Regions from separate parts of the Streptococcus sp. V913 genome, predicted to be linked through region 1. Evidence: predicted binding sites of a transcription regulator. Region 1 holds the regulator's gene; the other holds the start of a gene.
What was found. The regulator Rex, encoded in region 1, represses fermentation and respiration genes when NADH is low (regulators of the CRP and FNR family bind a similar motif). The targets are predictions, from matches to a motif close to TTGTGAANTANTTCACAA.

Region 1 (15,363 bases):
TGGCGTCGCTACGAAATGAATCTTATGATGATCAATTTGGTACTCAATCCGTTCGATGTTACGGAAAGAATAGACGCTGTTATCGACTGATATCGTGTGATAGTCATTACGAGTCGGTAAGAGTCCAATCTTATCTTTTTTGGGAATAATGATTGATGATCCCAGAGTGCGATAGACTCGGTTGTTAAGACTCGCTATCTCCGTCAACTGCAAGGCTTCAATGGTAGGATGCAAGACAGCTCCACCCAAGGACTTGTTGTAGGCAGTACTTCCCGTCGGCGTTGAAACAGTCACTCCATCTCCACGAAATCTCTCGAACGGAACATGGTTAATGATGATATCCGCAACCATGGTGCGATCTGATCGACGGATGCTCGCTTCATTTAAAGCGCGGAAGATTTTCACTTCTCCATTTTCAAGCGTTACCTTGACATTCAAAACTGGATAGGAAACTTTGGCACCAGTGTCTAGCAGAAGATTAGTCACCAACTGATCCAACTCAAAATCACGATAATCTGTGTAAAATCCCAAATGCCCTGTATGAACACCTACAAATCGAACCTTGTCTAACTGATTCTCATACTTGTGAAAAGCAGACAAAAGCATCCCATCTCCACCAATCGAAATGACGATGTCGGGATTGGTATCGTTCAGTATAAAATGTTGTTTCTTTAGTTTTTCCCTCAGTTCATGCAAAACCTTCTGACTCTGCGGCTTTCTATTTGCTATGAGGTCAACTCGTTTACCTGTATTCTTCATCTGTATCGTCACTATTTCCTACACCGTCATTTAATTTTCTGCTCAATGGATCAAAGAGAGCCTGCGCTTCCTGGATGTCATCTCGAATCTTACCCATTTCTTCATCCAGTTGATAAGCAATTTTGGCAGTGATTTCCAGTCTTTCTTTTATATCCTCTGGAAAATCTCCCTGGTACTTATAATTGAGCGAATGCTCAATAGTAGCCCAAAAGTTCATAGCCAAAGTCCGTATTTGAATCTCGGCGAGGATGGTCTTAGCCCCATTTATCGTGTCAACGGTATATTCGACAACAACGTGATAAGAACGATAACCTGAAGCCTTACGATGGGTGATATAATCCCGTTCCTGAACGACTCTCATATCCTGACGTTTACGTAGTATTGCAACAACTTCTTCCACGTCATCAACAAACTGAACCATAACACGTAGCCCTGCGATATCTTGCAAGTCATTTTCCAGAGTTGCATAAGTAATACCTCGACGAGCCATCTTTTCTTTAATACTTTCAATCGGTTTGACACGACCCGTTACAAACTCAATCGGAGAATGCTTGTTTTGCTTACGATACTGTTTGCGAATCCCACGAAGTTTAATCTTCAACTCACCTACAGCCTGAATGTAAGGATCTAAAAATTCTTCCCATTCTATGGTCATACTTTCTCCCTTGTAATGTTTGATTGCTCTATCGAAAATCTTTGATTTTTTCACTACAATCTTATACAATAAATACATTGTACATTATACCATAAATCCGCTTTCAAAGATAAAGAAAAGGTTAGAAAAATGAAACATTTAGAAATTGAACTGAAAACACTACTGAAAAAAGAGGATTACGATCATTTAAAAAAACAATTTGCCCATATAGCACCTGTTCATCAAAAAAACTACTACATTGACACACCTGATTTTCAATTGCGTGAAAAGAAGGTTGCCATGCGCATTCGCACTTTTGCAGATTGGGCGGAATTGACCTTGAAAGTGCCTCAAACTGTAGGAAATATGGAATACAACCAGAAACTAACTCTTCCAGAAGCTGAATCGTACCTAGAAAAACAAAAACTACCTCAAGGGCTCGTTCTAGAAAAGCTCGCTAAGATTGGTATTGAAAGTCATGACTGGCTTGTTTTAGGCTGCCTTTCGACTCTTCGTTATGAAACGAAAACAGAAATTGGCTTAATGGCGTTAGATGAAAGTCACTACTTTGACCAAACGGACTATGAACTCGAGCTTGAAGTCACTGATCACGAGGAAGGAAAACGAAATTTTCAGCAATTTCTTTCAGAAAATGGTATCACTTACCAAAAAGCTCCTTCAAAATTAATTCGTTTTATTAAAAGCATGAAAAAATGCTGAAATAATCTCCTTTTTTTGGTAGAATAGAAAAGATAAAAATAAAAGAATCTTGCTTTGAAAAACAGAACTTTCTCAAAGAAGATTCACAAAGTTTACAGAGGACGGTCTATAATGTCAGATAGAAACAACATGAAACTTTTCACCCTAAACTCTAACCCAGAAATCGCTCAAAAGATTGCGGATACAGTTGGTGTACCTCTCGGAAAATTATCCTCTCGTCAATTTTCTGATGGTGAAATCCAGGTCAACATCGAAGAAAGTGTCCGTGGTTACGATGTTTACATCATCCAGTCAACCAGCTACCCCGTTAGCAACCACTTGATGGAATTATTAATCATGGTTGATGCTTGTGTTCGTGCAAGTGCTCATAGTATCAACGTTGTCCTTCCTTACTTTGGTTATGCGCGTCAGGATCGAATCGCTTCTTCTCGCGAGCCCCTCACTGCAAAATTGGTTGCCAATATGCTTGTCAAGGCCGGTGTAAGCCGTGTTCTAACGCTTGACCTCCACGCTGTTCAGGTTCAAGGTTTCTTTGACATTCCTGTAGACAATCTTTATACTGTTCCTCTATTTGCTAAGCACTACTGTGATAAAGGACTTCTTGGATCCGATGTTGTTGTTGTTAGTCCAAAGAACTCTGGTGTTAAACGTGCTCGTAGTTTGGCTGAATACCTTGATGCCCCTATCGCTATCATTGACTACGCCCAAGACGATTCTGATCGTAACGAAGGCTATATCATTGGGGATGTTGAAGGCAAGAAAGCTATCTTGATTGACGACATCCTAAATACTGGTCGTACTTTCTCTGAAGCAGCAAAAATCGTTGAACGCGAAGGGGCAACTGAAATCTATGCGGTATCTAGTCACGGTTTATTTGTTGAAGGTGCAGCAGACCTTCTAGACGCAACTAACATTAAAGAAATCCTTGTAACGGACTCTGTAGCAACCAAAGAAAGAACTCCAGAAAATGTATGTTACATTACTGCTAGCGAATTAATTGGTGATGCTATCGTCCGCATTCACGAAAGAAAACCAGTCAGCCCACTCTTTGCTTACAACAAAAAGAAATAAGGTGATTCTTTGATTTATTTGGACAATGCTGCTACGACTCCTATGTCAGCAGTAGCTATTTCTGAAATGACCAAGGTCATGCAAGAAACTCATGGTAATCCTTCTAGTATTCATGGCCATGGTCGGCAGGCTGGCAAACTCTTGCGAGAGGCTCGTCAAGACTTAGCTCACTTACTAGGAACCAAACCTCAACATATCTTTTTTACGTCTGGCGGTACAGAAAGTAACAATACAGCCATTATTGGCTATTGTCTCCGTCATCAAAATCGTGGAAAACATATCATCACGACAGCTATTGAACACCATTCTGTGCTTGAAACTATCGATTATCTGGTTCAACATTTTGGTTTTGAAGCGACCATCATCCAACCAGTAAATCAAGAAATTACTGCCCAGCAAATTCAAGAAGCCTTACGTGACGATACCATTCTCGTTTCCACCATGTACGCTAATAATGAAACCGGTAGCCTCTTACCTATCGCTGAGATAGGACGTGTTTTAAAAGAGCATCCTGCTGCTTATCATGTAGATGCTGTTCAAGCTATCGGGAAAATTCCTATCCATCCAGAGAAGTTAGGAATTGATTTCCTCAGCGCTTCTGCCCACAAATTCCATGGACCAAAAGGAGTTGGCTTTCTTTATGCTTCTTCCGCGGACTTTGATTCCTACCTTCATGGTGGGGACCAAGAACAAAAGAAACGTGCTGGAACAGAAAACCTCGCTGCCATTGTAGGCATGGTCGCTGCTCTCAAAGAGGATTTAAATGACCAAGCTGAGCATTACCAAAAACTAAGCGCACTCAAATCTGCTTTTTTAGAAGAAATTGCAGATCTAGAATACTATCTCAACGAAAGCCAACACCAGCTTCCTTATGTTGTCAATATTGGCTTTCCTGGTCAAAAAAATGATTTGCTCTTACTACGGTTAGATCTTGAAGGAATTTCAATTTCTACCGGTTCAGCTTGTACTGCTGGTATTGTGCAAACCAGTCATGTGCTTGAAGCATTTTATGGACCAGATTCACATCGATTGAAAGAATCTGTCCGTATCAGTCTCTCTCCTCTTAATACCGAGGAAGAACTGAAACAACTCGCACAAACCTTAAAAAATATTATTGGAGATTAATCTAATGGCATTCGAAAAAACCATTAAACTACAAAACTGCCGCTACAACTACACACTTAACCCTACTGTCAAAAAGTTCACACTGAAAGATAATACTTTCTTTGAAACAAAAGTTGGAAACTTCGAACTAACTCGTCTGCTTGAGAAAGTACCTAACAGCGGTGAAGGATTCAAGCTAAAGATCATCATCAACAAAGACCTTACAGGTGCTAAACTCAACATCACTGACAAATCTGGCCTTCGCTTGGTGAATATCTTTAAATCAGAAGACCACCACATTCATCAGGAGAAATTCTACTTCCTCATGGACAGCCTTGTAGAACGCGGAATCTTCACAAAAGAAGAAAGATAAATGGCTATGTATCGACTTACCTATCAAGATAACTATCACGTAGAACGTACACTTGAATATAAGGATTACGAAGAGCTTATGTTATCTCTATCAGGTTGTGTAACTCTTCCAGATACATTCCTAGTTACCTCATTAACCTTTGATGATAAAGTTATCTATCAAGGATTGGTCGGAGATCTCTACCGTTTTCTATCACAAGCTAATTTTTAAGACTAAAACTAAGATTTTCTTAGTTTTTTCTTGTTTTTGTTGATTTTTTCACAATGTTTCTATAAAATAGAAGAATAGAAAGGTTGTGGTTTTGTGAAAGATAAACAGTCTGCTATTCCAAAAGCAACAGCAAAAAGACTCTCTCTCTACTATCGAATTTTCAAGAGATTTCATGCAGAAAAAATCGAACGTGCCAACTCTAAGCAAATTGCAGAGGCTATCGGTATCGATTCTGCGACTGTTCGTCGTGATTTTTCCTATTTTGGCGAACTAGGTCGTCGTGGTTTTGGTTATGATGTTAAAAAACTGATGACTTTTTTTGCTGATCTCCTAAATGATAACTCAATTACGAATGTTATGCTGGTTGGGATTGGAAATATGGGGCATGCCCTTCTCCACTATCGCTTCCATGAGCGTAACAAGATGAAAATCATCATGGCATTTGACCTAGATAACCATCCAGAAGTCGGGACCCAGACACCTGATGGAATTCCAATCTATGGTATCTCTCAAATTAAAGAAAAAATCAAAGAAGCAGATGTTAAAACTGCTATCCTAACTGTTCCAAGTGTTAAATCACAAGAAGTTGCTAATCTTTTGGTCGATGCAGGTATAAAAGGTATTCTCAGTTTTTCCCCTGTTCACCTCCACCTTCCAAAAGATGTGGTCGTTCAGTATGTCGATTTGACAAGCGAACTCCAAACCCTCCTCTATTTTATGCGTAAAGAGGATTAGAAAGCGAAAGCATTTATGAAAAAACCAGTTATTGGGATTACAGGAAATGAAAAAGCTCATCCAGATGATGACATCATGATGAGCTATGCAGCAAAGGGCTTTGTTGAAGGAATCAAGGACGCTGGCGGAATTCCAATCATCCTACCGATTGGTGATCAAGAAATGGCTACCCATTACATCAGTATCATTGATAAGCTCATCCTAACGGGTGGGCAAAATGTTGATCCAAAATACTATGGTGAGCCTAAAACCATTGACAGCGATGACTACCATCTTCAAAGAGACCAATTTGAATTAGCCCTTATCATAGAAGCGATTAAACAGAAGAAACCAATTTTCTCTGTTTGCCGTGGTACTCAGCTTTTCAATGTCGCTATGGGAGGTACGCTTCACCAAGATATCGAGGATCATTGGCAGGACTGTTCAGCCGAATACACGACTCAACGCCTCGTAACGGAACCTGATACCATTCTCCGAGAAATCTATGGAGAAATCTCTCATATCAACTCCTTCCACCACCAGAGTATTAAAGATCTAGCTCCTAATCTTAAGGTTGTAGCACATGATCCTAAAGATGGAATCATTGAGGCTGTGACAACTACGGACGGCTTTCCTTACCTTGGTGTCCAATGGCATCCAGAATTTCTATTTGAAAATCGCCCCAAAGATAAAACATTGTTTGACTATGTTGTTAACGAACTCTAAATCAAATCCGTCTTTTCACGGTAACTAAAGTAATCAGAGTGAGAAACAATCAAATGGTCCAAGAAAACAATTCCCATCAGTTCGCAAGCTTCCTTGACTAGCTTAGTGACATGGTCGTCATTTCGACTAGGAGATACGGCACCAGATGGATGATTGTGAACGAGAATCACGGAGGTAGCCATATGCTTGAGGGCATAGTGAAGAATTTCCCGTGGTTCAGCGATGCTGCGTGTCGCAGATCCGATAAAAATAGTTTGCTGATGGATGATTTGATTTTGAGTATTGAGATAGAGCGCCACTAGGTGCTCTTGTTTTTTGTCGCCAAGTTCCTGTTGCATTTTCTTGGCTAGCTTTTGACTGCTGAGAATACTTTCCATCTCAAGGGTTTCATGTTTGTGAATGCGATGTCCCAGTTCAATCACCGCTTGTAATTCAATGGCCTTAATCCGTCCAATACCAGACAAACTCTGCAATTCCTGCAGGGTCATTTTTTTCAAATCAGTTAGACTGTTAAGACTATTCAAGACTTTTTGGGCAATTTCAAAGACATTTGCCTGACGAGTTCCAGTTCTGAGCAGAATAGCTAGTAATTCTTGATTGCTCAGAGCCTCTACTCCTTCTTTAACTAGTCTTTCTCTAGGCAAGAGTGAATCTTCTTGGAATGAAATACTGTACATAAAAATCCTCCTCACTTTATTATTCGTGAGAAGGATGAAAAATTAGATTTTTTTCTCAATTGGGGCTACGCTGGCTAGAAGTTTTTTCAGACCCACTTCTGGGAAATTAATTTTCAGTTCCTGAGTAGCGCCACTACCCGACACTTCAAGGACTGTTCCCTCTCCCCATTTCTTGTGAAATGCTATATCTCCAATAGACCAGTTTGTATCGCTTGAATCTTTTTTATTTCCTCCTGCAAACTGTCCAAATGGAAGACCACTTGACTGGATAGAGCTTGGTGCAGCATTGCGTTTTCGTTCTTGAAGGGCCTGGGCTAGGCTCATACCTTGACCGAAGGCCACGCCACCACTGCTATAAGATGCCTTGAAACTAGTATTTGCCGGACGAGCCAAGCCTTGATACTCAAGCAAGTCTGAACTGATTTCATTGATGAAACGTGTTGGACGGTTATAATTGGTACGACCGAAAAGCAGGCGAGAGTTGGCATTGGTCAGATAGAGGATCTTTTCTGCTCGTGTGATACCGACATAGGCCAAACGGCGTTCCTCTTCTAGCTCATCTGGATCTTCAGCTGCACGGCTAAGGGGAAAGACATTTTCCTCCATCCCGATGATAAAGACAACCGGAAACTCAAGTCCCTTAGCTGCGTGCAAGGTCATCAAGGTCACTTCTGATGTCTCCTGACTGCCTGTATCCGTATCTGCAATCAAAGCCAAGTCATTCAAGAAACGACTGAGTTTATCCAAACCTGTTTCTTCTTCCCGACTATCAGGATTGTCATCAAAGTTCTTGGTAACAGAAAGAAATTCCTCGATGTTTTCAACTCGAGCCTTGCTCTCTAAGGTCGCTTGAGCATTGAGAATATCTACATAACCTGTTTTTTCTAGAACAGCCTCAACCAGCTCGGTGATGGTTAATTGGTCCAGTTGCTCCCGCAAATCCAAAATCATATTGGCGAACTCCCAGATAGACTGGGCTGCCTTGCCTTTGACACCTGATAACATGATATTAGCTGAAGCATCTAGCATAGATATGTCTTGCATATTCGCAAAATCACGAATTTTTTCAACAGTTCCTGGTCCGATTCCACGTTTCGGCTCGTTGATAATGCGCTCAAAACTGATATTGTCACTCAAATTAGCAATGAGGTTGAGGTAGGCGATAATATCACGGATTTCCTTACGGCTGTAGAACTTGGTCCCACCAACCATAGTATAAGGGATGTTTGACTTGAGCAAGGCCTCCTCAATAGTACGAGACTGCGCATTAGTACGATAAAGAACTGCAAAATCCTTGTGCAGGAAGTTTTGACTGCGACCGAGTTCATCGATGGTTTTGGCTACAAAAACAGCCTCATCTTGTTCGTCATTGGCACGATAGTAAATAATCTGCTCCCCATCAGCATTCTGGGTCCAGAGATTCTTAGGACGGCGGTTTTTATTGTTTTTGATGACGTCGTTTGCTGCTTGAAGAATGGTTTTAGTTGAACGATAATTCTCCTCTAACAAAACGACCTTGGCGTTAGGATAATCTTTCTCGAAATCCAAGATATTCTGCATATCAGCCCCACGCCAACCGTAGATAGACTGGTCCGCATCACCGACCACGCAGATGTTTTTAAAGCGTGAAGCTAAGAGTTTGACCAGTTGGTACTGGGCATGGTTGGTATCTTGGTATTCATCCACGTGGATGTATTGGAACTTCTGCTGGTAGTAGGTCAAGACATCAGGATTTTGATCAAAGAGACGCAGGGTCAACATAATCAAATCATCAAAGTCAACAGACTCAGACTGACGAAGTTCTTTTTGATAGGCTGTGTAACACTGAGCCACGATTTGCGTGTACATATCTCCAGCTTGGGCAGCATAAGCCACATCATCAATCAGGTCATTCTTAGCATTGGAAATACTTCCCAAGATTGTCCGTTCATTCCATTTCTTCGGATCCAAGTTTAATTGCTTTAGGATTCGTTTCATAAGGGTACGTTGTTCACCAGGGTCTACAATGGTGAAATTACGATTGTATCCGATATGATCCGCATCGCGACGCAGAATACGAACACACATAGAGTGGAAGGTCGCAATCAGACAGTCTTGAGTTGCTGGATTGAGGCTATATGCACGCTCCTTCATCTCACGCGCAGCCTTATTGGTAAAGGTAATGGCCAAGATATTCCAAGGATTGACCAGCTTTTCATCAATCAAATAAGCGATACGGTGGGTCAAAACCCGGGTCTTCCCAGAACCAGCCCCCGCCATGATCAATAATGGACCTTCTGTCGTTTTTACCGCCTCAGCCTGACTGTCATTCATTCCATTCAATAATGCGTTCATTTTCTCTTCCTTACTCTTGAAGTCAATGTTTCTATTATATCAGAAAACAGGGAAAATATCTTTACCTAGATTGGTTGTGAGTTGAATTCTATTCTCTCATATCATCAGGAGGAGTCAATGACTTTTGCATCCAAACGATATCATGCCATTTTCCAAACTTATAGCCTATCTTAGGGAAATGAGCCACTTGTTCATAGCCCCTCTTTCGGTTAAGAAAAATGCTCCTATCATTTGGCAAAGCGATACAAGCTAAGAAGCGTAAGTAACCCCTAGACACTAGTTCTTCCTCCAGACAGTCATAGAGTAGACTCCCTAACCCTCGACCTTCGGCTTCTTGATGCAAGTAAATTGACACTTCAACTGACCAATCATAAGCTCTCCTATCATAATAGGTGGAAGCATAGGCATATCCCAAAATTTTGCCTTCTTCCTCCAGCACTAGATAAGGATATTTAAGCAAGGTCTTTTGGATTCTTCTTTGAAATTCTTCAACACTTGGCACCTCATATTCAAATGTAATGGCTGTATTAAGGACATAAGGAGCATAAATATCAAGCAGGTCTGGAATATCAGACTCCCTTACTGTTCGAATCTTTGGCATATATTCCTCTCTCTAAAATCGAAAATGAGCTTGGATAGCTTTTCCAAACTCATTTGAATTCAATTAAACTATTAGAACAATCCTAGAACGGTTCCGTCACTTTCAACATCCATATTGAGAGCGGCTGGACGTTTTGGAAGTCCTGGCATGGTCATGACATCACCTGTTAAGGCAACGATAAAGCCTGCACCCAATTTTGGTACTAACTCACGAATGGTAATTTCAAAGTTTTCTGGAGCTCCAAGTGCATTTGGATTGTCAGAAAAACTGTACTGAGTTTTAGCCATACAGATTGGCAATTTATCCCATCCGTTTTGAACGATTTGAGCGATTTGCGTTTGAGCTTTCTTCTCAAAGTTCACTTTGCTACCACGGTAGATTTCAGTGACAATCTTTTCAATCTTTTCTTGAACAGAAAGGTCGTTGTCGTAAAGACGTTTATAGTTTGCTGGATTTTCAGAGATAGTCTTGACAAGCGTTTCGGCAAGCGCTACTCCTCCTTCTGCGCCATCAGCCCAGACACTAGCCAACTCAAATGGAACATCGATTGAGGCACAAAGTTCCTTCAAGGCTGCGATTTCAGCTTCTGTATCAGAGACAAATTCATTAATCGCAACAACTGCTGGAATACCAAACTTACGAATATTTTCAACGTGGCGTTTCAAGTTAGCAAAACCTGCGCGGACCGCCTCCACATTTTCCTCTGTAAGAGCGTCTTTAGCAACGCCACCATTCATCTTAAGGGCACGAAGGGTTGCGACGATGACTACTGCATCTGGAGAAGTTGGCAAGTTTGGTGTCTTGATATCAAGGAATTTCTCGGCACCAAGGTCCGCACCAAAACCAGCTTCAGTAACAGTATAATCAGCCAAGCGAAGGGCTGTGCTTGTTGCCAAAACAGAGTTACATCCATGAGCGATATTAGCAAATGGACCACCATGTACAAAGGCAGGTGTACCGTAAATTGTCTGAACCAGGTTCGGTTTAATAGCATCTTTCAAAATCAATGCTAAAGCTCCCTCAACCTGTAAATCACCAACAGTAACTGGTGTACGGTCGTAACGATAACCGATAACGATATTCGCCAAACGACGTTTCAAATCTTCAATATCAGTAGCCAAGCAAAGAATGGCCATAATTTCAGAAGCAACGGTAATATCGAAACCATCCTCACGTGGAATTCCGTTTAGAGGACCACCAAGTCCAACGGTCACATGACGAAGAGCTCGGTCGTTCAAGTCCACAACACGTTTCCATAGGATACGACGTTGGTCAATTCCAAGCTCATTCCCTTGGTGCAAGTGGTTGTCAATCAAGGCAGAAAGAGCATTGTTGGCAGTTGTAATGGCATGCATATCTCCAGTAAAGTGAAGGTTGATGTCTTCCATTGGTAACACTTGAGCATAACCACCACCAGCAGCACCACCCTTAATCCCCATTACTGGACCAAGAGATGGTTCGCGAATGGCAATCATGGTTTTTTTACCAATCTTATTCAAGGAATCCGCAAGACCAATGGTAATGGTTGACTTCCCTTCACCTGCAGGTGTTGGATTAATCGCAGTAACCAAGATCAATTTTCCAACTGGATTGTTCTCAACTGCACGAATTTTATCAAAACTAAGCTTAGCCTTGTACTTTCCGTACAACTCCAAATCATCGTAAGAAATCCCAAGTTTCTCCACAACATCCACGATTGGCTTTAACTCAATGCTCTGTGCGATTTCAATATCTGTTTTCATAGCAAACTCCTCTAACCTCTAATATGATAACTCATTATAACACAAAAAAAGTTTTTTCACATACAAAAAGCTTAGTAAAGTTTATAAACGTAAAGTTTTAAGGGCTATTTTAGTCGTCTTTTTTACTTTTTATAAGTTTTTATAGCCAAAAACTATAATCTTGCTGGAAAATTAGATAAAATAACAAACGCTTTCTTTGACTTGCATTTCTTTTTTTTGTACAATAGTCCTATGAAAATTTTAGTTACGTCAGGCGGTACAGGTGAAGCAATCGATAGCGTCCGCTCTATCACTAACCACTCGACTGGTCGCTTGGGGAAAATCATCACCGAAGCCCTACTTGCTGCTGGTCATGAGGTTTGTTTGATTACTACTCCTAGTGCTCTTAAGCCAGAACCTCATCCCCATCTAACCATTCTAGAAATCAAAAATACGAATGATCTTCTTTTACAGATGAAAGAACTTATTCAAGATTATCAAGTCTTGATTCATTCGATGGCAGTTTCTGACTACACTCCTGTTTATATGACTGGTTTAGAGGATGTTCAGGCTAGTTCTGATTTAGAAGAATTTTTAAGGAAAGAAAATAAAGAGGCTAAAATTTCATCGAATGATGAGGTTCAGGTTTTATTCTTGAAAAAAACACCAAAAATCATTTCCTTAGTTAAGGAATGGAACCCTGCTATTCATCTGATTGGTTTTAAACTGTTGGTCAATGTTAGCGAAGACCATCTTATAGAAGTTGCTCAAGCTAGTTTGATAAAAAATAAAGCAGACTTAATTATTGCCAACGATCTTAGACACATTTCTGAGAAGCAACACCTAGCCTATTTTGTTGAGCAAGATCATCTTCAAACAGCACGAACCAAGGAAGAAATTGCATCCCTCCTCCTTGAAAAAATTCAAATATACGATTAATAGAAAGGAAAGAAATGGCAAATATTCTCATCGCAGTAACTGGTTCTATTGCCGCCTACAAGTCAGCAGACTTAGTTAGTTCCTTAAAAAAACAAGGTCATAACGTCACTGTCTTAATGACCGAGGCAGCAAGAGAGTTTATCCAGCCTTTGACACTACAGGTACTCTCACAGAATCCAGTTCACCTTGATGTCATGCAGGAACCCTACCCTGATCAAGTCAATCATATCGAAAGAGGAAAAGAAACAGACCTTTTTATCGTTGTCCCTGCTACTGCTAATACCATTGCTAAACTTGCGCACGGTTTTGCGGATAACATGGTGACTAGTACAGCATTAGCTTTACCCCAAAACATTCCTAAACTACTTGCTCCTGCTATGAATACAAAAATGTACGATCATCCAGCCACTCAGTCAAACCTGAAGACACTAGAAACATTTGGCTACAAGCTTATCTATCCTAAAGAATCCCTCCTAGCTTGCCGAGACTACGGCAAGGGGGCTTTAGCAGACCTGAATATTATTTTAGAAAGAATAAAGGAAACACTCAATGAAAAAACGCTCTAATATTGCTCCGATTGCTATCTTTTTTGCGACCATGTTGGTCATTCACTTTCTGAGCTCACTCTTATTTAATCTATTCCCATTCCCAATTAAACCAACTATCGTTCATGTTCCTGTTATTATTGCAAGTATTATTTACGGCCCACGCGTTGGGGTTACACTTGGTTTCTTGATGGGGCTACTCAGCTTGACGGTTAACACGATAACAATCCTTCCAACCAGCTATCTATTCTCACCTTTTGTACCAAACGGAAACATCTATTCAGCAATGATTGCCATCCTACCTCGTATTTTGATTGGTCTGACACCTTACTTGGTTTATAAATTATTAAAAAACAGAACGGGTCTCATCTTTGCTGGTGCTCTCGGTTCCCTTACCAACACCGTCTTTGTCCTTGGGGGAATCTTCTTCCTTTTTGGAAATGTCTTCGACGGCAATATCCAAAAACTCCTGGCAACCGTTATTTCTACAAACTCAATTGCCGAGCTTGTCATCTCTGCCGTTCTAACAGTAGCAATTGTCCCCCGTCTCGAAACCTTGAAGAAATAAAAAAACAACTCCACTTTCGTCCTGAAGGTGGAGTTTAGCATTTAAAACATAAGAATTAAGTTTCTAGTATGCTTTACCATATTTTAATCAAATATCCCTTAAAAATCACTAATGCTTCTTGACTTAACTGATTATTTATTGTACTATACTTGTGTATATACAGATAAATGGAGGTTCTTATGGATATACGGAAAAAAACGCAGTTTATGACCATGACTGCACTGCTCACAGCAATCGCGATTTTGATTCCAATCATTATGCCTTTTAAAATCGTCATCCCACCAGCTTCTTACACTTTAGGAAGCCATATCGCCATCTTTATCGCCATGTTCCTATCACCTTTGATGGCTGCTTTTGTGATTATTGCTTCTAGTCTCGGCTTCCTGATGGCAGGCTACCCTATGGTTATCGTTCTGCGCGCCTTTTCTCACATCGTTTTTGGTATTTTGGGAGCATTTTACTTAAAGAAATTCCCTGAAACCTTGGATAAACCAAAGGCGTCTTGGATTTTTAACTTTGTTTTGGGTGTTGTTCACGCTATCGCTGAAGTACTAGCTTGTATCATCTTTTATGCTACTTCAGGGACAAACGTTGAAAATATGTTTTATGTTCTCTTTGTCCTAGTTGGTTTTGGAACAATTGTCCATAGTATGGTAGACTATACATTAGCACTAGCTGTCTATAAAGTGCTTCGAAAACGTCGCTAAAAGGAAAAACTATGACAAAGGATCGCAAACAAGCTCTTCTCAAACTGTTAAAAGAGGCACCAAAAGCTCTCAATGGTCAAACCTTGGCTGAGCACTTTCATGTTACGCGCCAAGTCATTGTACAGGATATCGCTATTCTCCGAGCAGATGGGGCTCCTATCCTATCCACCAATCGTGGTTATATCTACAAAGAAATTGATGCCAGCCCTTACGTTCACAAACTCTTTAAAGTAAAACATGAACTGGAAGAAATCGGGCAGGAACTTCTGGCCATTGTAGATAATGGCGGACGCGTTCAAAATATCTTAATCGATCATCCCGTTTATGGTGAAATTGAAACTCTGCTCAAACTCACCTGTCGCCGAGATGTCCAGCACTTTCTGGAACAAGTTGAAAATTCTGACTTTAGACCACTTTCTGAATTGACAGACGGCATCCATTACCACCTTGTTGAAGCTGAGACACAACAAGACCTCCACTATATCGAGGAGGCCTTGAATCAGCTCGGTTATTTGGTAAAGGATTAGAAAATTTTCTTTTCCCAATCGTCTTCTGTACGGCGAGGGTAGAAAAATTCAGACTTGTTAGGTGCTTCCATCATTTCCATCAAAGGCAACATATCATAGGCCAGATCCAAGCTTGGAATCTGGTCTTTTTTCACCCAAGAAACTTCTCCTTCATCTGAAGAGCGAAGGGTACCAGAGAACTCAGTCGCCTTATAACAAATGACAATATAGCGCTCACCTGTATCTAATGGCCAATTTTTAATGCCGACAAGTTGAGGATTTTGGATAGTCAATCCTGTTTCTTCATAGATTTCACGAATGACAGACTCTGCGAAAGCCTCGCCATTTTCTACATGACCTCCAGGAAAGGCATAACCAGACCAGCGATTGTTTTCAGGAGCGCGGTACTGCATAACCACGCGCTGAGTTTCGAGGTCTTCAATCAGACAAATGT
Region 2 (15,363 bases), on a different contig from region 1:
TCCCATATTGTCTGGGCTTTTTCTTTTATTTTAGCTTCTGAAATCGCACGTCCTGCTTCATCTACAAGATTTTGTGCACGACTACGAATATCTCCTATCGGATCCTCAGACTGGTTTGTCTCATTTTCAACAACCTGCTTTTTCGTATTTTCTGGTTCAATACCATTTTGTTTATAAGCATTCTCAACTGTAAAGGTGCTACCTGGAGTGTATGGCAAAATGGTATTAGCCATACTTCTAAAGACATGGGCTGCTCCATTTGAGGTCGAACCTGCTAGATAATGGTTCTCATCCGTCGTCGGGAAGCCGAGCCAGTGGGTGATTACCACATCTGGAGTATAACCAATCACCCATTGGTCACTAGTATATACTGAATTAAAAGCAGCCTCAGTAGTACCTGTCTTTCCAGCCATAACATAATCTGTTGGCGATGAACTAATTCCTGTACCATTGGTAAATGTCCCTAGCATCATGCTGGTCATTTTATCGGCTACCGACTTATCAATCACTCGTTTTTGGGAATTTTTATAACTCTTGATGACCTGACCACTGGCATTTTCAATACGAGTGATAAAATGCGCTTCAGGCATCAGACCTTCATTAGCAAAGGTTGCATAGGCCTGTGCCATCTGGAGGGGATTCGTCTCTACACCTCCACCGAGAGCGACTCCAAGAACTCGATCAACATTTTCCATATTCAGGCCAAATCTCTCCCCAGCGTCAAAAGCTTTGTCAATACCTAATGCATTTACAGTCGCAACTGCCGGTAAATTGAGTGATTCCGCCAAAGCCTGATACATAGGTACTTCAGGAGAAGTCTTAATCCCTGCATAATTGTCCACTTGATAACTATCGTACTGCATCGTATGATTATCCAATTGCTTGTTTAAGGCCCATCCTGCTTCTACCGCAGGCGTATAAACCACTAAAGGTTTGATAGTTGAGCCTGGGCTACGCTTAGACTGAGTGGCATAGTTGAAATTGCGGAAGCCTGGTTTGTCATCGCCAGCTACGCTACCAACAACGCTACGCACCCCACCTGTTTTAGGCTCTAAAGCAACACTACCTGATTCAGCATGTGTTCCGTCTTCTGCCTTTGGAAATAGTGAGGTATTTTCGTAAACAACCTGCATGTTGGCTTGGTAGTTTTGGTCAAGTTCTGTATAGATTCGATAGCCGTTGTTGACAATTTCCTCTTCTGTGAGATTGTACTTGGAAACTGCTTCGTTGACAACTGCATCAAAATAGGACGGGTAACGATAATCCGAAATCTTCCCTTCATACTTATCTTGCAGTTGAGAAGCCATATCTGCTCCAGCTGCTTCGGTCTCTTGATTTTTATCAATATAACCCGCTACAACCATATTTTGCAAAACAGTATCCCTACGGTTGGTTGAAGTCTCAACAGAATTTAATGGATTATACAATTCTGGCCCCTTGAGCATCCCTGCTAGAGTTGCCGCCTGATCAAGCGTTAGTTGTGAAGCCGATACACCGAAATATTTCTTACTTGCATCTTCAACCCCCCATACCCCATTTCCGAAGTAGGCGTTATTGAGGTACATAGCAAGGATTTGCTCCTTACTGTATTTCTTGGTCAACTCTAGGGCAAGGAAAAACTCCTTGGCCTTCCGTTCAACGGTCTGGTCCTGAGACAGATAAGCATTTTTTGCCAACTGTTGGGTGATGGTGGACCCCCCTCCAGAACGACCCGCTGTAAGGATGGCTAGAAAGAAACGACCGTAGTTTATCCCATCATTTTTATAGAAGGAACGATCCTCTGTCGCGACGACAGCATTTTGCAAGTCTTTACTGATGTCTGTCAGTTCAACATAGGTTCCCTTTTGACCGGACAGGGCCCCCGCCTCTTTTTCTTCGCGGTCAAAAATCAGAGTTCGCGTTTTCAAGGCATTTTGCAAATCATTGACATTGGTAGACTTGGCTATCGCAAATAGGTAGGTTCCCACAAGCAAGCCAGCGCTTAACCCTAAAATGATGACAATCTTCGTCAGATGATAACGACGCCAAAATTTCCGAATTGGGCCAACTTGGGACAATTTTTTTCTATCGCTCCGAGAACGACGCATGCTAGTCGAATCAGATCCCGCCGATTCATTCGTTTCTTTTTTAAAGAGAGAAAGAAACTTCTCAAATAATTTATCTAATTTCATGCGTTTATTTTATCATCTTCACCATGGGAACTCAAGAATTTAGCTACTCCCTATCCAAATAGGGCTTTTTTTGTTACAATATCTGTATGCAATTCACATTTACATTACCCGAATCCCTGCCTCAAATGACGGTCAAACAATTTCTAGAGGAACAACTACTCATTCCTAGAAAAATCCGTCATTTTTTGAGAACCAAGAAGAACATCTTAATTAATCACGAAGAAGTTCACTGGAACGAGATGGTGAAGCCAGGGGACATTTGCCAGTTGACTTTTGACGAGGAAGATTATCCCCCAAAAGAAATCCTTTGGGGCAATCCAAACCTCGTTCAAGAGGTTTATCAAGACCAACATCTCATTATCGTCAACAAGCCAGAGGGAATGAAAACTCACGGAAATCAACCTGGTGAAATTGCCCTTCTCAACCATGTCTCTGCCTACGTTGGCCAAACCTGCTATGTCGTTCATCGCCTGGATATGGAAACAAGCGGGCTAGTGCTTTTTGCTAAAAATCCTTTTATCTTACCCATCCTCAATCGTTTGTTGGAGAAAAAGGACATTGCTCGCGAGTACTGGGCACTCGTAGAGGGGCAAGTAGGGAGTAAAGAACTTGTCTTTCGAGATAAAATTGGTCGTGATCGACACGATCGTAGAAAAAGAATAGTTGATGCAAAAAATGGACAATATGCTGAAACACATATCAGTCGATTAAAGCAATTTCCAAATAAGACTTCTCTAGTTCGTTGCAAACTAAAGACCGGTCGAACGCATCAAATCCGTGTTCACCTCTCTCATCACAAGCATCCTATCCTGGGCGATCCTCTCTATAACTCTAGATCAAAAACGAGCCGGCTTATGCTTCATGCCTTTCGCCTTTCTTTTACCCATCCACTCACCTTAGAAAAATTGAGTTTCACTGTTCTATCGGATACTTTTGAAAAAGAATTAAAAAAGAATGGATGACACTATCATTTATTCTTATATATACAAAAAAGCAAGGCCAGAAAGCCTTGCTTTTTTATCGACTCAAGAATTATTTAGCGATTTTTGCAAAGTATTCAAGAGTACGAACAAGTTGTGAAGTGTAAGACATTTCGTTGTCATACCATGAAACAACTTTAACCAATTGTTTACCGTCAACGTCAAGAACTTTAGTTTGAGTTGCGTCAAACAATGAACCGAATGACATACCTAGGATATCAGAAGATACGATTGGATCTTCAGTGTATCCATATGATTCGTTAGAAGCTGCTTTCATAGCTGCATTTACTTCATCAACAGTAACGTTCTTGTCAAGAACTGCTACCAATTCAGTTACTGAACCAGCTGGAACAGGAACACGTTGAGCAGCTCCATCCAATTTACCGTTCAATTCAGGAATAACCAAACCGATTGCTTTAGCAGCACCAGTTGAGTTAGGAACGATGTTAACTGCAGCAGCACGAGCACGGCGAAGGTCACCTTTACGGTGTGGTCCGTCAAGAATCATTTGGTCACCAGTGTAAGCGTGGATAGTAGTCATCAAACCTTCAACGATACCGAAGTTGTCATGAAGAGCTTTAGCCATTGGAGCCAAACAGTTTGTAGTACATGAAGCACCTGAGATAACTGTTTCAGTACCATCAAGTGTATCGTGGTTAGTGTTGAATACGATTGTTTTAACATCGCTTCCACCAGGAGCAGTGATAACAACTTTCTTAGCACCACCTTTAAGGTGTTTTTCAGCCGCTGCTTTAGTAGCAAAGAAACCAGTTGCTTCAAGAACGATTTCTACACCATCGTTAGCCCAGTCGATTTGCTCTGGATCACGTTCAGCAGAAACTTTAACGAATTTACCGTTAACTTCGAATCCACCTTCTTTAACTTCTACAGTACCGTCGAAACGACCTTGAGTTGTGTCGTATTTCAACAAGTGTGCAAGCATCACTGGATCTGTAAGGTCGTTGATACGAGTAACTTCAACACCTTCTACATTTTGGATACGGCGGAAAGCAAGACGACCGATACGTCCGAAACCGTTAATACCAACTTTAACTACCATTAGTGATTTCCTCCTTATGAAAATCATGAAAATTTTATTGTGAAAAGAGTAACTTGAATCACTACAAATCACCTTTCAACAAACCTATTATATAACTATTTGAGTTGAATTGCAAGTACGGGCGTTGATTTTCTCTCTTGCTTTTCTACTTTTCCACTCTTTTTCATTCACTTATTCTTTAATTTTTAAATATATCCCTACAATCTTTTATAATGTTCGTATATTATCTCCAGTTCCACACTCAACCTTAATTCCAGGTCTATCTGAGTTCACAAAAAAGAGACAGGATTTCTCCTGCCTCTAGGCTGATAAACGATTATTTACGACGTCCTGGTCGTTCTGCATAGCCATAGTAAGCATCTGCCATGATTTCTTCCATGTCAGCTACCATTGGCAAGCGTGGGTTAGCAGGTGAACATTGATCTTCGTAAGCAAGTAAGGCAATCTCATGCAAGCTGTCTTTCCAAGTTTTTTCATCGATACCAAAGCCTTTGAAGTTCATTGTGATTCCAACTGCTTCACCAAGATCGTAAACTGCTTTGGCATAAGCTTCAACCGCTTCTTCTGGTGTTGAGCAAGGAAGACCTAGCATACGAGCGATATCTTGGAATTTTTCATCAGCTTTCCAGTAATTGTACTTAGGCCATGTTGTAGTTTTAGATGGACGAGTTCCATTATAACGGATAACATAAGGAAGTAAAATAGCATTTGTACGTCCGTGAATGGTGTGGTGAACAGCACCAATCTTATGCGCCATTGAGTGACTCATTCCAAGGAAGGCATTTGCAAAGGCCATACCAGCCATTGTAGAGGCATTATGCATCTTTTCACGGGCTTCTGGGTCAACTGTTTTTACAGATTTTTCCAAGTATTTGAAGACTAACTTGATGGTTTGAAGAGCAATACCATCTGTATAGTCATTGGCAAAGTTAGAAGTATAAGCTTCAGTTGCGTGTGTCAAGACATCCATACCTGTGTCAGCAGCAATAAATGCTGGAACAGATTCTACTAAAGCAGGGTCAACAATTGCAATGGTTGGTGTCAAAGCGTAGTCAGTGATTGGGTATTTCCGGTTGTTTGCCTTGTCAGAGATAACTGCAAACGGTGTTACTTCTGAACCTGTACCAGATGTTGTTGGAATACCGATATATTGTGCTTTCTTACCAAGTGATGGGAATTTGAAGGCACGTTTGCGGATATCCATGAATTTTTGAACGAGGTCACCGAAGTCAACGTCTGGCTGTTCATAGAACATCCACATACCTTTAGCTGCATCCATTGGTGAACCACCACCAAGGGCAATGATAGTGTCTGGTTCAAACGAACGCATTACTTCAACACCACGACGAACTGTTGTGATATCTGGATCTGGTTCAACATCTGAGAAGACTTGAATCGTGACTTTGTTTTTACGAAGATTCAATTGGTCAATCACACGTTGTACAAAACCGAGTTTTTCAATTGATTTATCGGTAACAATCATGACACGTTCGATACCTTCGCAAGTTTGAAGGTATTGGATTGAGTTACGTTCGAAGTAGATTTTTGAAGGAACTTTAAACCATTGCATATTATTTCTACGTTTTCCTACTTTCTTGATGTTTAGAAGGTTGATCGCACTTACGTTATCACCGACTGAGTTGCGTCCATATGAACCACATCCAAGTGTCAATGATGGAATGAAGGCATTGTATACGTCACCGATACCACCGAAAGTAGATGGAGAGTTCCAGATAATACGCATTGCTTTGATTTCTGTACCAAAGCGTTTAGCAAGAGCTTCGTCTTTTGTATGGATGGCTGCTGAGTGACCAAGTCCGTTAAACTCAACCATTTGACGAGCTTTTTTAAAACCGTCTTCTGTATCTTCAGCTTTTAGGACAGCGATAACTGGTGACAATTTTTCACGAGTCAATGGTTCTTTTGGTCCTACTTCTGCACATTCTGCAGCCAAGATGTTTGTTCCTTCTGGAACACTAAATCCTGCTTGTTCAGCAATCCATGATGCTGGTTTACCAACGATGTTTGCGTTTAGTTTAGCACCTGCGCAGTTCTTGCTGTTAGCTTTTGCACCAAAACAGAATTCTTCCAAAAGCGCTTTTTCTTTCTTGTTTACAAAGTAAGTATGGTATGATTTGAATTCTTCTACAAATTCGTCATACACTTCTTTATCAATGATAACCGCTTGTTCTGATGCACAGACCATCCCATTATCAAATGATTTAGACATAACGATGTCATGAGCAGCTTGACGAAGGTCAGCAGATTTTTCTACATAGGCAGGAACGTTTCCGGCACCTACCCCAAGAGCTGGTTTTCCACATGAGTATGCAGCTTTAACCATAGCATTCCCACCAGTTGCGAGGATAGTCGCAACACCTTCGTGGTTCATAAGTGCCCCAGTTGCTTCCATAGATGGCTCTGTAATCCATTGAACACAGTTTTCAGGTGCACCGGCTGCGATGGCTGCATCACGAACGATTTGTGCAGCATGAGCAGAAGATTCTTGAGCTGATGGGTGGAAGGCGAAAACGATTGGGTTACGTGTCTTCAAAGCAATCAATGATTTGAAAATCGCTGTTGAAGTTGGGTTTGTTGTTGGAGTGATACCACAAATAACTCCGACTGGCTCCGCAATCTTCGTCAAACCTGTAATTGGATCATCTTCGATAACTCCAGCTGTTTTAACTCCACGCATATTGTTCACTACGTGTTCACAGGCAAATAGATTTTTTGTCGCCTTATCTTCAAATACACCACGACCAGTTTCTTCAACTGCGTGTTGTGCAAGGATACCGTGCGCATCAAGTGCTGCAACAGACGCTTTTGCTACGATGTAGTCAACTTGCTCTTGGTTCAACTTACGCATTTCATCAAGCGCAACCAAGGCATTTTTCACGAGACCGTCGACATGCTTTTCAGCAGCAAGTTGTTTTTCCTCTGGTGTTACTGTTTTTTTATCAGCCATATTATCCTCCATAGCCTTTAAGGATGTTATCCTTTGTTAATTTTTTCACAAGTTTATTATAACTCTTTTTTTATGCTTTGTAAACAGTTTCATAAGCATTTCACAAAGAAATTTTCTGATATTGTGATTTTTTTCTCAATATAGCTATGCAATAGAGTTTTGGCCGGATGATTGTGAAATTATGGAGAAAATTTTTTTATTTCACAAAGTTTTTCTAGTTGATAGATAGTTATCGAGTCCAAACAAAGAAAGCGCTTTCTTGATGGTTTTAAAAAATAGTCTCCTAACTTGGAGACTACTGTTTTTGCTGAAAAACGCCTTGTTTAAAGGTTCCTTCATAAACGACTTCTTGCTCTGTAGTCAACGTCCCTTGACCTTCAGCCTGACCATTTACAAAATCACCTTCGTATTTCCAGCCATCTTTTGATTGGAAAGTCCCTTTTCCATTAAAGGCTCCATTATTGAAAGCACCTGTATATTGGTCTCCATTTTCAAAGGTCAGGGTTCCTTGACCATTCATTTTCCCTCGTACCAAGGTGCCATCATAAACAAGCGCACCATTATCAAGTGTCAGGACACCCTTTTTGGGTGTGTTTAGTAGAAAAACTGACACGGCACAGATAGCGATTAGAAGAACTGTTGCAATCTCTATACGCGGGCGAGTTAGATATACTCGATATTTTTCAAAGATTTCTTTAAGCTTTTCCATTGTCACTCTCATTTTCTAATCGATCTAGCCAGTGTTGACATCCACTTGTGATACGAGTATAGGTTTCCTCAAAATCTCCTGTATACCAAGGATCTGGGACACTTTCAGATGCAAAAGAGTAGATCTTGTACTGTAGTTCTTGAGGGCACATTTGACGCAGATCTGAAACGTTTGAAGCATCCATACCGATAATGTAATCAAACGATTCAAAGTCTTCTCTGCCGATCTGAAGCGATGTTTTGTCTTTGTCATACGGGATCTGATATTGCTGGAAAATTCCTTGCGTTCCCTTATGAATCGGATTGCCATGTTCCCATGATGACGTTGCCCGACTCTCGACGTGGTAATCGCTCGTCATGGACTTCATCACAAACTCTGCCATGGGGCTACGACAGATATTTCCTAGGCAAACAAATACTATTTTTTTCATCCCTTTTCCTCTCATCTCATAGAAAAACGGGAGTGACAGATCCCGTTTTATTCTTCGATTGCTCCGCCTTCGTCAACAACTGTTCCTTCTGGTGTCACAGCTTCTTTGAGTGGCAAAACGGTCTTAATTGCAGCCAATTCAAAGGTCAAATAGACCCCATCTACATCCAGTACGATTGTACCTTTCTCAGTATCTACTTCATCCACTGTTCCGTAAAGCCCACCAATTGTAATGACTTCATAGCCTTTTTGAAGCTTGTTCAAGCTTTCCATACGCTTTTGTGCTTGTTTCTTTTGAGAACGTTGCATAAAGAACATCAAGGCAAACATACCTACAAGCATGATCAAAAATGTTAAATTTGGACTAATATTTTCCATAGTATTTTCTCCTTTGTATTTTACATAGGACTACTATATCAAATTTCAGCTACTTTTACAAGGTTGTACCTTGTTTTTATGGTTATAAAAAATCAGAGTTTTCACTCTGATTTTTGTGATTATTTCAAGTTTTGAACGACTTTGACTAGATTTTCAACTGTAAATCCATACTCCGCCAATACTTTTGGTGCTGGGGCAGATGCTCCAAAGGTATCAATACCGAGAACGGCACCATCAAGACCAACATATTTGTACCAGTTTTGAGTTGCACCCATTTCGACTGCAACACGACGGCGAACTGCATTTGGAAGGATTTCTTCCTTGTATGCTGCATCTTGTGCGTCAAAGACATCTGTTGATGGCATGCTAACTACACGGACTTTTGCCCCTTGGCTAGCCAATTCTTTGGCAGCTGCGACCGCCAAATTCACCTCTGAACCTGTTGCAATCAAGATCGTATCAAAGTCTGCTGCATTTTCATAGACAACATAGGCACCTTTCGCAACTTTATCAAAGTCTGTTCCCTCTTCTACAGTCAAGTTTTGACGTGTCAAGACAAGGGCAGTTGGTGTTTTTTCGCTTGTCACGGCAAGGTACCAAGCTGCTTGAGTTTCACGAGCATCTGCTGGGCGGAAAACATTCAGATTTGGCATAGCACGAAGACCTGCTAGGTGTTCAACTGGTTCGTGAGTTGGACCATCTTCACCAACTGCGATTGAATCGTGGGTAAAGACATAAGTCACAGGAAGTCCTTGCAAGGCTGACAAGCGGACAGCCGCTTTCACATAGTCAGAGAAGACGAAGAAAGTACCTCCGTACACACGAAGTCCACCGTGAAGGGCCATCCCGTTCAAGATCGTTCCCATTGCAAATTCACGAACACCAAACTGAATGTTGCGGTTCAAGCGATTAGCATCATCTTGAAGTCCATCCGTTTTGATGTAAGTCATGTTTGAGTGAGCGAGGTCAGCTGATCCACCTAGGAAGGTTGGCAACTTGGCAGCTACAACGTTCAAAGCATCTTGACTTGAGTTGCGAGTTGCTTGAGAAAATCCATTTTCTATGGCTGGGAAGTCTGCTGGAGTCACCTCAACTGGGTCACGTCCGTCGATGATGGCCTCTACTTCTGCAGCCAGTTCTGGATGAGCCTCTTTATAGTCAGCAACTAATTTAGTCCAAGCTTGATAAGCTGATGCGCCACGGTCTGCAACATTTTCCTTGAAATCAGCATATACTTCAGATGGGATTTCAAATGGTTCATAGTCCCAACCGAGGGCTTGGCGAGTAGCCGCAGTTTCATCTGCTCCAAGAGGAGCACCGTGTACCGCATTAGTTCCTTGTTTGTTTGGAGAACCGTATCCAATCACAGTCTTCACTTCAATCAAAGATGGCTTGCCTGAAGCTTTAGCTGTTTCGATAGCAGCATGGATTGCTTCCAAGTCTGTTCCATCTTCAACCAAGGCTGTATGCCAGCCGTAGGCATTGTAGCGATCACGAACACTTTCAGTGAAAGAATCCTTTGTCTCACCATCCAAGTTGATGTCATTTGAATCATAAAGAACCACCAACTTGTCAAGTTTTTGCAAGCCTGCGTATGAAGCCGCCTCACTTGAGACACCTTCCATCAAATCTCCGTCTCCACAGATAACGTAAGTATAGTGGTCAAAGAGATGGTAGCCTTCACGATTGTATTTTGCTGCTAGGAAACGTTCTGCTTGGGCAAAACCTGTGGCAGTCGAAATCCCTTGTCCTAGAGGACCAGTTGTAGCGTCAACCCCTGCAGTATGTCCAAATTCTGGGTGACCTGGTGTTTTAGAACCCCATTGGCGGAAGTTCTTGACTTCATCCATGCTAACATCTTCAAAACCAGAGAGGTGAAGAAGGGCATAAAGAAGCATTGAGCCGTGTCCTGCTGAAAGAATAAAGCGATCGCGGTTGATCCAGTTTGGTTGAGCTGGATTGATACGAAGTTGCTTTGTAAAGAGGCTATATGCCATAGGAGCAGCCCCCATAACCACCCCTGGGTGACCTGAGTTTGCTTTGTTGATGGCGTCAATACCTAGAAAACGAATTGCATTAACAGATAGATTTGACATAGAATTTCCTTTCTCTTTGAGGTGATTAATAAATCACACATCCTATTTTACTATTATATGAAAAAATGCATAGAATAGCAATAAAACAATTTGCGTTCATCTAACACATTTGATTTTCTATTCCCTCGTCACTTCATAGTACGGAAGCAAGCGCGTATAAGCGTCTTCTAGCTTCTCCAATATCGCTTCTACTGACTGATTTGCAATGAGGGAAACATCTGACTTAACCAACACTTTACGGACTTCCTGACTTCTCACCTTCTCGCGTAAAGTACGACGATTCTCCTCAGTAGCCTCCACCTTATGACTTTCCCCATTTGAATAGACTAGATAATAAATTCCTTCTACCACTGGAAGTTCTAAGACCTTGGCTTGCTTGTCTAAGGTCTGTTCGTCTTTCTTGCGCTCGATGAAACTGACTTCCAAAGAAATCCCAAAGTCAGCAGGTGTTCCATACAAACGAAGAGCCATCATAGGTTCTGTCACTTGTCCGTCTCTCTGAAGATAGGCCCAGAAATGTGGCCGCAAGCGTTGCGCTTGGTTCATCCACTGACTAGTCTGTTGCAATTGCCATTCTGGATGACTAGCTTGAAAGGTTTTGGCCAGTTCTGTAAAAGACTTCCGAGCCTCTTGGCCTTTTTGCCGCAAGTCCAACATCTTTTCTCTTTCATCGCCAGCTTTATCAGGATTACGGTACTGGACTCCTGCAAATGATAGGTATTCTCTAACTGCTTTCAGCATATCTGAATCTTTCCTTTCCTAGCAAAAAATCAGGATGAACCTGATTTTGCTTTGCTTATTCTGCATCTACGACAACATAGCGATTTGGCTCGTCACCTTCAGAGTAACTCGTCACGCCATCCATGCGTGAAATAATGCGATGGATAATCTTGCGTTCGCTATTTGACATTGGATCTGTTTGTTGGCTACGTCCTTCTTCTAAAACGCGAGTCGCCAATTTTTGAGCGTAGGTTTGCAAGACTTCTGCACGGTGTTCAACGTAATCATTGACATTGATTGTGATGTAGAACGTTCTCGAATAGCGATTGTAAAGGTAATTTTGCGCCAATAGTTGGAGAGCTTTCAAGACTTTTCCGTGATAGCCGATAATCCGGCCTGGTTCATTGGTGTCAATTTGAAGATTGATGGTGCGGCGATTGTAGTCGCTTGAAATCGTCCCTTCAACATCCATATCGTCTACAATGGTTTGAACGTAGCTAGCTACTTCAGTTGCCACTTGTTCGATATCATAACTTGGCTCTACTTTTAAGCCCAAGTCTTCCAACGATTGGCTTGCTGCTTCCTGCGTTTCAGTTTCTTTTTCCGGAGCAGATTCCACTTCCTCAATAACATCTTCTGCTTGAAGTTCATTTAAAATTGAAATATGACCTGTTTCTTCCAAAATCGTGCTGGCATGCTTTTCATTTTTCAGGATTTCAGCCTTGACCTCTTCAGAGACACCTTGACCCTCTTCTTCAATCTTCTTGATGGCTTCCACTACATGCCCCAAATCAACAGTTGCTTCGCTGACGGTCTTCACTGGTTCATTCTTTTCATTGACTTCTTTTGGAACCCCTTTAATAGCTTGCTGATTGGCTTTGATCACTGTCGTTTCACTAATCGCTTCGATATCAACTTGGGCTGGCTTCTTACCAAACAAGCCTAAGAACCCTTTTTTCTCTTTTGAAACAACCTTGATGTGGGCCTTCATTCTTGGAATGTCTAATTCTTTCAACCCTTTTTGGATTGCTTCTTCAACCGTTGAACCTGTAAATAATACCATTACCAGATTCCTCCTTATTTTTTCTTTTTCTGTGCTTTTTTCAAGGCTTTTCTCTTCTTACCTTCTAAATCTTTTTCTGCTTGTGCCACTGCTTCTCTTTCAGCAATAATCTTGAAAGGATTGTTCAAGAAATAGGTTTGCAGAACTTGGTAAGCATTGGATACAGCCCAGTACAAGGCAACTCCACTAGGCGCAGAGATGGCAAAGATAAAAATCAGTACCGGCATACCATACATCATCCCTGTCGTAGCTCCACTTTTTTCAGATAAAGCTTTATTCGATAACCAGCTACTCAAGAAGGTAAAGACTGCTGCCAAAATCGGAAGGACAAAACTTGTATCTACTCCTCCCAAATTAATCCATAAAAAGTGACCTGTTTTCAAAAAGTCTACTCGACTCAAGGCTTGAAAGAGCGCCAAGAGAACCGGCATTTGTATTAAAATTGGCCAGAGAGAGGATGAATGCTTGATCCCTAACTCTTTATAAACCTTGCGCATCTCCTGGTCTAGCTTGGTTCTACTTTCCATATCACGACCCGGATATTGTTCTCGCAAAGCCTTGATGCGTGGTTGTGCCTCTTGCATTTTTCTAGAGGCAACCATCTGTGTCTGAAAGACCGGCAATAAAATCGTCCGAATCAAGATTGTGAAGAGGATAATCCCCACTCCGATACTAATGTCAAAGGACAAAAATCGAATAGTTTCAGCAAAAAAATAGACGAATTTACTCCAAAAATCTGTCGAATCCGCTGTTATATCGCTAGCTGTACTATTTGTTGCACAGGCCGTCATGATAAACAAGGACAAGCCCAACAAACTAGTCAACTGTAGTTTCTTTTTCACTCCCATTTCCTTCCTGATAAATCTTTGATAACTTTAATACGTGGAGTAGATTTTTCTCCATCTCTGCATATTCCAAGGTTTCTACCCCTTTTCGGGCAATCACGATAAAATCGACATGCTCTACCAAACTCCCTTTTACACTTTGTAGAATGTGTCGGATTCGTCTCTTAATTTGATTTCTGGTAACTGCATTCCCCAGCTTTTTGCTGACGGACAGCCCTACTCGAAAATGGTTTTGCTGGTTTTCCAATTGGTAGACAACAAATTTTCGATTGGCAAAACTCGTTCCGTCCTTGAAAATCGCCTTAAAATCTTTCTCTCTTTTTACACGAAAGTTTTTCTTCAAAACTCAACTCCATCTATTAAATTACTACTATTATACCATATTTTTCCAAAAAGCCAATAACAGCAAGGTTTTAGACATTTTCTACATAAAAAAAGCTGGAAAATCTCTTTCCCAACTTCTTTTCACAATCAAATTTTACGTGTATTTTACTTAATTTTTCAAGCGTTCCACATCACGCGCAATCACTAATTCTTCATCAGTTGGGATAACCAAGACACGGATCTTCGCTGCCTCTGTTGAGATGTCTCCTGTCACGCCAAAGACGTTTTTTTCTGGGTCAACATCACAGCCAAACCAAGAGATCCCTGAAATCACATCATGACGGAAATTTGCTGCATTTTCACCGACACCTGCTGTGAAGATGATTGCATCTGCTCCATTTAGGACTGCAAGGTATTGACCGATGTGTTTTTGGATACGGTCAACATAGATTTCATAAGCTAATTTCGCATCGTGGTTACCTTCTGCTACAGCTGCTTCGATATCACGCATATCACTTGACTTGCCTGAAACGCCCATGAGTCCTGATTCACGATTGAGAATGCGACTGATATCTTCTGGCGTATTGAAGTCTTCTGTATATTGCATTAGATAAGGAATGATAGCTGGGTCAATATCTCCTGTACGAGTTCCCATCATCACTCCGCCAAGTGGTGTGAAGCCCATAGAAGTATCAACCGAACGACCGCCCTTAACTGCCGTAATCGAAACACCATTACCGATGTGGCAGGTAATCAATTTCAAGTCTTCTAGAGGGCGTCCCAAAAGTTTTGCCGCCTCTCCAGCTACAAACTGATGACTTGTCCCGTGGGCTCCGTATTTGCGAACCTTGTTCTCAGTGTAATACTTAATTGGTAGAGGATAGCGGTAAGCCTTCTCTGGCATGGTTGTGTGGAATGAGGTATCAAATACTACAACACTGGTAATATCTGGAAGCAATTCCTTGAAGGCACGAACACCTGCTGCATTAGCTGGATTGTGGAGAGGAGCCAACAAACTCAACTCTTCAACTTTTTCTAAAACATCTCCCTCAACGACTGTTGACTCTTTGAAATATTCTCCACCTGCAACAACACGGTGCCCAACACCTGTAATCTCATCATAAGATTTGATGATATCGAAACGAATCAAATCATCCAATAAAATTTTAACGGCTTGTGTGTGATCTTCAATATCAAGAATTTGTTTTTCAGAACGGTCGTCAAATTTTACAGTTGAGATCGAATCCTTCAAGCCGATACGTTCAATCAAGCCCTTAGCCAAAACTTTCTCTTCAGGCATTTGGTATAGTTGCCATTTCAAACTCGAACTTCCAGCATTGATTGCAATTGTTTTTGTCATAAGATGATACCTCTTTTTAAGCGTTTTCATCTATTATAACAAAATCTCTTTTATATTTCAGTACCTTTGCTCCAATTTTGAAAATTTTCTTTAAAGGTAAACAAAACTGACGGATCTTGCAAGCTAGTAAGAGGGTAAACAAAGGGTTCTATTTCCTTGTCTCTTTTCTTCTGTAAGACAAAAATACTTTTAGCTTGGCTTGCAGTTGAGAAAATATCCTCTGGCAGAGCGATGATAGCAGCCAGACTCACTTCGTCTTT

Region 2: the regulator Rex is predicted to act here: its motif matches at 7,213-7,230, upstream of adhE (bifunctional acetaldehyde-CoA/alcohol dehydrogenase).

Annotation. Positions count from the first base shown of each region.
Region 1 covers NZ_JBTHHX010000001.1:151,237-166,599, forward strand. The annotation lists gene ACXYSL_RS00730 (NAD kinase) at 1-759, opposite strand, end outside; gene ACXYSL_RS00735 (GTP pyrophosphokinase) at 743-1,414, opposite strand; gene ACXYSL_RS00740 (CYTH domain-containing protein) at 1,544-2,113, shown strand; gene ACXYSL_RS00745 (ribose-phosphate diphosphokinase) at 2,225-3,184, shown strand; gene ACXYSL_RS00750 (cysteine desulfurase family protein) at 3,194-4,309, shown strand; gene ACXYSL_RS00755 (DUF1831 domain-containing protein) at 4,314-4,661, shown strand; gene ACXYSL_RS00760 (DUF4649 family protein) at 4,668-4,871, shown strand; gene ACXYSL_RS00765 (redox-sensing transcriptional repressor Rex) at 4,965-5,606, shown strand; gene ACXYSL_RS00770 (gamma-glutamyl-gamma-aminobutyrate hydrolase family protein) at 5,622-6,311, shown strand; gene radC (RadC family protein) at 6,308-6,988, opposite strand; gene pcrA (DNA helicase PcrA) at 7,031-9,322, opposite strand; gene ACXYSL_RS00785 (N-acetyltransferase family protein) at 9,411-9,923, opposite strand; gene ACXYSL_RS00790 (formate--tetrahydrofolate ligase) at 9,995-11,665, opposite strand; gene coaB (phosphopantothenate--cysteine ligase) at 11,897-12,583, shown strand; gene coaC (phosphopantothenoylcysteine decarboxylase) at 12,598-13,149, shown strand; gene ACXYSL_RS00805 (ECF transporter S component) at 13,133-13,696, shown strand; gene ACXYSL_RS00810 (ECF transporter S component) at 13,876-14,403, shown strand; gene ACXYSL_RS00815 (3H domain-containing protein) at 14,415-14,930, shown strand; gene ACXYSL_RS00820 (NUDIX domain-containing protein) at 14,927-15,363, opposite strand, start outside.
Region 2 covers NZ_JBTHHX010000006.1:1,889-17,251, forward strand. The annotation lists gene pbp2a (penicillin-binding protein PBP2A) at 1-2,171, opposite strand, end outside; gene ACXYSL_RS08955 (RluA family pseudouridine synthase) at 2,258-3,133, shown strand; gene gap (type I glyceraldehyde-3-phosphate dehydrogenase) at 3,204-4,211, opposite strand; gene adhE (bifunctional acetaldehyde-CoA/alcohol dehydrogenase) at 4,528-7,179, opposite strand; gene ACXYSL_RS08970 (hypothetical protein) at 7,475-7,888, opposite strand; gene ACXYSL_RS08975 (low molecular weight protein-tyrosine-phosphatase) at 7,875-8,318, opposite strand; gene yajC (preprotein translocase subunit YajC) at 8,366-8,686, opposite strand; gene tkt (transketolase) at 8,815-10,791, opposite strand; gene ACXYSL_RS08990 (HI_0552 family protein) at 10,909-11,532, opposite strand; gene jag (RNA-binding cell elongation regulator Jag/EloR) at 11,588-12,574, opposite strand; gene ACXYSL_RS09000 (membrane protein insertase YidC) at 12,589-13,416, opposite strand; gene rnpA (ribonuclease P protein component) at 13,391-13,762, opposite strand; gene ACXYSL_RS09010 (acetate kinase) at 13,913-15,103, opposite strand; gene ACXYSL_RS09015 (class I SAM-dependent methyltransferase) at 15,154-15,363, opposite strand, start outside.